3 regions of the Neobacillus pocheonensis genome follow, and region 2 is predicted to be linked to each of the others. Evidence: a T-box and tRNA genes for the amino acid it is inferred to sense, from the RefSeq annotation. Region 2 holds a T-box; the other regions hold tRNA genes.
What was found. A T-box is a leader RNA that pairs with one kind of tRNA and senses whether it is charged. The one in region 2 lies ahead of serS (serine--tRNA ligase), so its partner is inferred to be a tRNA-Ser.

Region 1 (2,242 bases), on a different contig from region 2:
ACCGAACACGGAAGTTAAGCTTCTAAGCGCCGATGGTAGTTGGGGCAGGCGCCCCTGTGAGAGTAGGACGTTGCCAGGCTAAGCCCCTATTGGGGCTATTATTTTGCACATTTTACATTTTGGCCCCTTGGTCAAGCGGTTAAGACACCGCCCTTTCACGGCGGTAACACGGGTTCGAATCCCGTAGGGGTCACCAAAGTTTTTTCGTGATAGCGAAAATAATGTTCATTAATTTGGAGGATTAGCTCAGCTGGGAGAGCATCTGCCTTACAAGCAGAGGGTCGGCGGTTCGATCCCGTCATCCTCCACCAGAATTTTTTCGCGAAAGCGAAAATAATTTTCATTATGTGCCGGTTTAGCTCAATTGGTAGAGCACGAACGAATAGGCTCCTTGAATAGTCTTCAGCATACTGACCGAGCTGCTGCTTGCATATGCTTTCTGAGGTCAGGATGACGAAAACTATCCAGCGAGTTCAAAATATATATTAACTCAACATTACGCCGGTTTAGCTCAATTGGTAGAGCAACTGACTTGTAATCAGTAGGTTGGGGGTTCAAGTCCTCTAGCCGGCACCATTAATACTTTTTGCTTTTTTTGAGCATCTGACTTACAACAATTTAGTTGTAGGAAATCATCTAAGTATGAGCCATTAGCTCAGTCGGTAGAGCATCTGACTTTTAATCAGAGGGTCGAAGGTTCGAGTCCTTCATGGCTCATCAAAGTTTTATCCTATCAACATGGGGCCTTAGCTCAGCTGGGAGAGCGCCTGCTTTGCACGCAGGAGGTCAGCGGTTCGATCCCGCTAGGCTCCACTTATATGGAGGAATACCCAAGTCTGGCTGAAGGGATCGGTCTTGAAAACCGACAGGCGGGTCAAACCGCGCGGGGGTTCGAATCCCTCTTCCTCCTCCATTATAATACTATTACTTAAATCGTCGCGGGGTGGAGCAGTCCGGTAGCTCGTCGGGCTCATAACCCGAAGGTCGCAGGTTCAAATCCTGTCCCCGCAATTTGGTCTGGTAGTTCAGTTGGTTAGAATGCCTGCCTGTCACGCAGGAGGTCGCGGGTTCGAGTCCCGTCCAGACCGCCACTTTTATCCCAGTAGGTAACTCTACTGTTGATATATAGATTAAGTGTGGCTCAGTAGCTCAGTCGGTAGAGCAAAGGACTGAAAATCCTTGTGTCGGCGGTTCGATTCCGTCCTGAGCCACCATTACTGATTATTCCGCAGTAGCTCAGTGGTAGAGCTATCGGCTGTTAACCGATCGGTCGTAGGTTCGAGTCCTACCTGCGGAGCCATTTTATTTTTTGATATAGCTAATAATGATACAAAAGTCGATTTCCTGAAAAGGGAAATCGGCTTTTTTGCATATCTATGAATTTATTTCCTGACATCCTCGGTCACAACAAAAGAGATGCTTCTAGTAGTAGACTCTTTCTTCATCATAGGCCATGAGCATTAAAACTTTAACAAAAAATCCGCATTTATGTATATGCTTGTTCGAACACTTACAAGTAAATTGAATAAATTAATAGTATCTGATAGAGAAAGGAGTGATATCATCGATGGGAAATAAAAAAGAAAAGGATTCTAGTAAAAAAAGCAGTAAAAAAAGTAATGAAGTACGAAATGATGTTGATGTTGAAAATATGAATAAAAACAAAAACAACAACGAAGCAGAAAATGATACAGACGTTTCTTTAAAAGACAAAAATATGAACTCTGCGAAAGCAAATATTTCTAATAGCGGCAATTCAAGTGTTTATATTGACATTAAGGTTGATAGTGAATCTCGTGCAAAAGTACGTTCAAAATCAAATGCGGATTCAGAGCAGGAACAGGAGCAAAAGCAGGACCAAAAGCAGGACCAAAAGCAAAAACAAAAAGATAAAGAAAAAGACAAAGAAAAAGACAAAGAAAAAGATAAAGACAAAGACAAAGAAAAAAATAAAGATAAACATAAATACTAATATCATGGATAGTCGGTTCTAGGGATGCTGGATACTATTATCTGGTATCCCCTTTATGATTTTAAGGAGGGTGGAAAATGGATAAATCAAACGAGAATCGCTTAAAAAGTTTGGTTAGAAATAGCGGTAACTCCGATGTAGATTTAACTGTCAATGTAGATATTGATACAAAAGCAATTGCATATGGAATGTTGTGCAGTTTATATGCTAAAGGTGAATTAACAGAATTAGAACTTGAAAGGGCCATTCAAAAACTGGATAGGTTAATTG
Region 2 (2,242 bases):
TTATAAATTGATTGCTGAACTTTCTAAGGATCTTGGAACTCCGATGAAAGGTATTGAAATCTCATCATTAGCACCTGAAGCACGTATGCAAGAAAGAGGCTGGTAATCAATGATTAAGATTGGCGTACTCGCTTTACAAGGAGCTGTCCGCGAACATATTAACTCAATTGAAGCATGTGGCGTAGAAGCGGTCGCCATCAAGCGCAAAGAGCAATTAAATGAAGTTGATGGCCTTATCCTCCCTGGCGGAGAGAGTACAACCATGCGCCGCCTCATTGATAAATATGATTTCATGGATGCTTTAAAGGAATTTGCCCGTGCAGGCAAGCCAATGTTTGGCACATGTGCCGGACTGATTCTTTTAGCAAAAGAAATTGTTGGTTACAGTGAACCGCACGTAGGTGTCATGGACATTAAGGTGGAACGCAATTCTTTTGGCCGTCAGGTTGACAGCTTCGAGGCTGACCTCGCGATTAAAGATGTTGCGGAGAGCTTCCCAGCGGTATTTATCAGGGCGCCTCACATCGTCGAGGCGGGAGAAAATGTTGAAATTTTGTCCAAGCATAATGACCGCATCGTCGCCGCGCGGGAAGGTCAATTCCTTGGCTGTTCATTTCATCCCGAACTGACAGACAATCATGACCTTACGGCTTACTTCGTTGAAATGGTGAAGGAAGCTAAGGCAAAAGAATTAGTTTAGAACTGGTTGCATTTGGATAAAATATGTAGTAAATTAAGTTATACAAAATTCATATAGTTTAAAGCAATGAGAGGAACTAGTAACAAGAATTTTATTCTTGAAGAGAGCCGGTGGCTGGTGTAAACCGGTGAGTGAAGCTTGTGAATCCCTCCTCGAGCAAGGTATGGAACGCTTTTCTTTTAAAGCCAGTAAGTACTTTCGGTAGAAAACCGTTAACGTTTTTTTTGAGGTGGACAGTTTCGGCTGTCAACCAGGGTGGTAACGCGGGTAACTCTCGTCCCTGTTTTTGGGGCGGGAGTTTTTTGTTTTTTATTTTTAAAAAAGAGGTGCAGAAGGATGTTAGATATTAAAGTATTAAGAGCCAACTTTGCCGAGGTAAAAGAAAAGCTGCAACATCGCGGCGAGGATTTGACCGATTTAGGCCGATTTGAAGAGCTTGATTTGAAAAGACGCGAGCTGATTGTTGAAGCTGAAAAATTAAAAAGCAGACGGAATGAAGTCTCACAGCAGGTAGCGGCATTAAAGCGTGAGAAGCAGGATGCCGATCATCTGATTCTTGAAATGCGCGAGGTCGGTGACCGCATTAAAACACTTGATGAGGAACTAAGAGGTGTAGAAGAGACATTAGACTTGTTGCTCCTAAGCATTCCGAATATACCACATGAAAGTGTGCCTGTAGGCGCTACAGAAGACGATAATGTTGAAATCAGAAAGTGGGGTACCGTTCGGGACTTTGAGTTTGAAGCAAAGCCGCATTGGGACGTTGCAGACCAGTTAGGCATTCTTGATTTTGAGCGGGCTGGAAAGGTAACAGGAAGCCGATTTGTCTTTTACAAAGGCCTTGGGGCGCGTTTAGAGCGTGCGTTGATGAGCTTTATGCTTGATTTGCATGTGGATGAGCATGGTTACACGGAGATCTTGCCGCCATACATGGTAAACCGCACAAGCATGACAGGCACAGGGCAATTGCCGAAGTTTGAAGAGGATGCTTTTTTAATTGAAAGTGAAGATTATTTCCTCATTCCAACTGCTGAAGTCCCTGTTACCAACTATCACCGAGACGAAATTTTAAGCGGCGACGAGCTGCCAATCCGCTTTGCTGCTTACAGCGCATGTTTTCGTTCTGAAGCAGGCTCAGCTGGGCGAGATACACGCGGGTTAATTCGCCAGCATCAATTTAATAAAGTAGAGCTTGTTAAGTTTGTTAAGCCAGAGGATTCTTATAATGAGCTTGAAAAGCTTACTAATGATGCAGAAAGAGTACTGCAGCTTTTAGAATTACCATACCGTGTTCTAAGCATGTGTACGGGAGACCTTGGCTTCACCGCTGCGAAAAAGTATGATATCGAGGTTTGGATTCCAAGCTATGGAACCTATCGCGAGATTTCTTCTTGCAGTAACTTTGAAGGATTCCAAGCGAGACGTGCTAATATTCGTTTCCGCCGCGATCCTAAGGCAAAACCAGAGCATGTCCACACACTTAACGGGTCAGGCCTCGCGATTGGCCGCACGGTCGCTGCCATTTTGGAAAACTATCAGCAG
Region 3 (2,242 bases), on a different contig from region 2:
GGTTTGGGACCAAGGGGTCGCAGGTTCGAATCCTGTCTTCCCGACCATGTACTTCACATCAATTCGGGGCCTTAGCTCAGCTGGGAGAGCGCCTGCTTTGCACGCAGGAGGTCAGCGGTTCGATCCCGCTAGGCTCCACCAATTTAATCTTAATTTAACTTATGGCGGTGTAGCTCAGCTGGCTAGAGCGTACGGTTCATACCCGTAAGGTCGGGGGTTCGATCCCCTCCGCCGCTACCAAATGTAATTTCATTAGAACTTTAACTTGGACCTTTAGCTCAGCTGGTTAGAGCAGACGGCTCATAACCGTCCGGTCGTAGGTTCGAGTCCTACAAGGTCCACCAGTAGCTTTATATAATATGGAGGAATACCCAAGTCCGGCTGAAGGGATCGGTCTTGAAAACCGACAGGCGGGTTAAACCGCGCGGGGGTTCGAATCCCTCTTCCTCCGCCATATTATCTTTTGAAGCAAATAATTAATTTTTACCGTCGCGGGGTGGAGCAGTCTGGTAGCTCGTCGGGCTCATAACCCGAAGGTCGCAGGTTCAAATCCTGCCTCCGCAATTTGGTCTGGTAGTTCAGTTGGTTAGAATGCCTGCCTGTCACGCAGGAGGTCGCGGGTTCGAGTCCCGTCCAGACCGCCATTTAAATGGAAATGGCTCAGTAGCTCAGTCGGTAGAGCAAAGGACTGAAAATCCTTGTGTCGGCGGTTCGATTCCGTCCTGAGCCACCATTTATTTTAATTTCAAATAACTTTTATTATGGCGATTGTGGCGAAGTGGTTAACGCATCGGATTGTGGTTCCGACATTCGAGGGTTCGATTCCCTTCAGTCGCCCCATGTAATATGCGGGTGTAGTTTAGTGGTAAAACCTCAGCCTTCCAAGCTGATGTTGTGAGTTCGATTCTCATCACCCGCTCCATTATTAATGGGCCTATAGCTCAGCTGGTTAGAGCGCACGCCTGATAAGCGTGAGGTCGATGGTTCGAGTCCATTTAGGCCCACCATAGTTTTTTGCAAAAGCAAAATAACTTACCAATATTCCGCAGTAGCTCAGTGGTAGAGCTATCGGCTGTTAACCGATCGGTCGTAGGTTCGAGTCCTACCTGCGGAGCCATATAGAGAAGTACCCAAGTGGCTCAAGGGGCTCCCCTGCTAAGGGAGTAGGTCGGGTAACCGGCGCGAGGGTTCGAATCCCTTCTTCTCTGCCATTTATTTTTTTTGGCCCCTTGGTCAAGCGGTTAAGACACCGCCCTTTCACGGCGGTAACACGGGTTCGAATCCCGTAGGGGTCATACAAAAAAACTGATGATATAAAGTCATCAGTTTTTTTGTGCTTAAAGACTTAAAATACTTCAATTAATTAATAATATTATGAGAGTAAATATAGAGTTCAATTATTTAGTGTTTATTTAAAGACAGGACCTGTTATGAAAAAATATTGAATCAGTAATTAAGGTAATTGAGTACACGGTGAAACCAAAAGAGAGACACCGAGTCCGCGATGAAGGCTATAGAGGACACGGTGAAATCAAAAGAGAGACACCGAGTCCACGATGAAGGCTATAGAGGACACGGTGAAACCAAAAGAGGTACTGAGTCCACAATAAAGGCTATTGAATCTTTGTCTCGGAAAAATATTTCATTCGTACCATGACCATCGACCCAATCTTTTTACATCATAGTTTCTTAAAAGAACCCTGCTGATCCTCTTTTTAGTTCCCACGCTGCCACACCAATAATAAACAATATTGGTAGTGATTTTTATTTCTGGAAACAATAGTTTTATTTCCTCTACAGAACGTAAAATGGCACTCTCAATCCTTTCTTCATACCCGCAATCACCACAAACTATAATCCTTTTATCTGATGAAATAGATAGGTTAAACGTTCTGCAGTCCCACAGGTAAAACCTTTATGAAAATTTTTGTATTCATATTCTGGCTGAATTGAAAATGGAGATTTTGTCTGATGCAAAAAAACTAGTTTTTCAGCAAGCAGCTTATGCTGATGATTAAGACTTGACTGTCTTATATTTAATTTTTTCATGTAAAGATTTAATTGTGATGGAAAGATAAATGGCAGGTTTGGGGAAGCATGATACAAGGTAAACTCGGGGTTAATAAATACAGCATTTGCTTCAATGGGTAAATTGCATCCAAGGTCTTTGAGTAATGGCCGAAGAAAGGATTTGCCGCGATTCACCTGATCTACGGGATTTTGATATTCTTTTCCTTTAATT

Region 1: it encodes a tRNA-Ser, which carries the amino acid that the T-box ahead of serS (serine--tRNA ligase) is inferred to sense. The anticodon was not compared.
Region 3: it encodes a tRNA-Ser, which carries the amino acid that the T-box ahead of serS (serine--tRNA ligase) is inferred to sense. The anticodon was not compared.

Annotation. Positions count from the first base shown of each region.
Region 1 covers NZ_JBCNAD010000017.1:81,712-83,953, reverse strand. The annotation lists partial or broken rRNA gene rrf (5S ribosomal RNA) at 1-79, shown strand, start outside; tRNA gene ABES02_RS08680 (tRNA-Glu) at 122-196, shown strand; tRNA gene ABES02_RS08675 (tRNA-Val) at 236-311, shown strand; tRNA gene ABES02_RS08670 (tRNA-Thr) at 501-576, shown strand; tRNA gene ABES02_RS08665 (tRNA-Lys) at 645-717, shown strand; tRNA gene ABES02_RS08660 (tRNA-Ala) at 741-813, shown strand; tRNA gene ABES02_RS08655 (tRNA-Ser) at 821-913, shown strand; tRNA gene ABES02_RS08650 (tRNA-Met) at 938-1,011, shown strand; tRNA gene ABES02_RS08645 (tRNA-Asp) at 1,015-1,091, shown strand; tRNA gene ABES02_RS08640 (tRNA-Phe) at 1,139-1,214, shown strand; tRNA gene ABES02_RS08635 (tRNA-Asn) at 1,226-1,300, shown strand; gene ABES02_RS08630 (hypothetical protein) at 1,568-1,972, shown strand; gene ABES02_RS08625 (hypothetical protein) at 2,050-2,242, shown strand, end outside.
Region 2 covers NZ_JBCNAD010000074.1:7,906-10,147, reverse strand. The annotation lists gene pdxS (pyridoxal 5'-phosphate synthase lyase subunit PdxS) at 1-106, shown strand, start outside; gene pdxT (pyridoxal 5'-phosphate synthase glutaminase subunit PdxT) at 110-700, shown strand; T-box leader at 758-985, shown strand; gene serS (serine--tRNA ligase) at 1,037-2,242, shown strand, end outside.
Region 3 covers NZ_JBCNAD010000006.1:98,900-101,141, reverse strand. The annotation lists tRNA gene ABES02_RS02770 (tRNA-Pro) at 1-47, shown strand, start outside; tRNA gene ABES02_RS02765 (tRNA-Ala) at 66-141, shown strand; tRNA gene ABES02_RS02760 (tRNA-Met) at 164-240, shown strand; tRNA gene ABES02_RS02755 (tRNA-Ile) at 268-344, shown strand; tRNA gene ABES02_RS02750 (tRNA-Ser) at 362-454, shown strand; tRNA gene ABES02_RS02745 (tRNA-Met) at 491-564, shown strand; tRNA gene ABES02_RS02740 (tRNA-Asp) at 568-644, shown strand; tRNA gene ABES02_RS02735 (tRNA-Phe) at 658-733, shown strand; tRNA gene ABES02_RS02730 (tRNA-His) at 765-840, shown strand; tRNA gene ABES02_RS02725 (tRNA-Gly) at 849-922, shown strand; tRNA gene ABES02_RS02720 (tRNA-Ile) at 931-1,007, shown strand; tRNA gene ABES02_RS02715 (tRNA-Asn) at 1,043-1,117, shown strand; tRNA gene ABES02_RS02710 (tRNA-Ser) at 1,121-1,211, shown strand; tRNA gene ABES02_RS02705 (tRNA-Glu) at 1,224-1,295, shown strand; gene ABES02_RS02700 (nuclease-related domain-containing protein) at 1,852-2,242, opposite strand, start outside.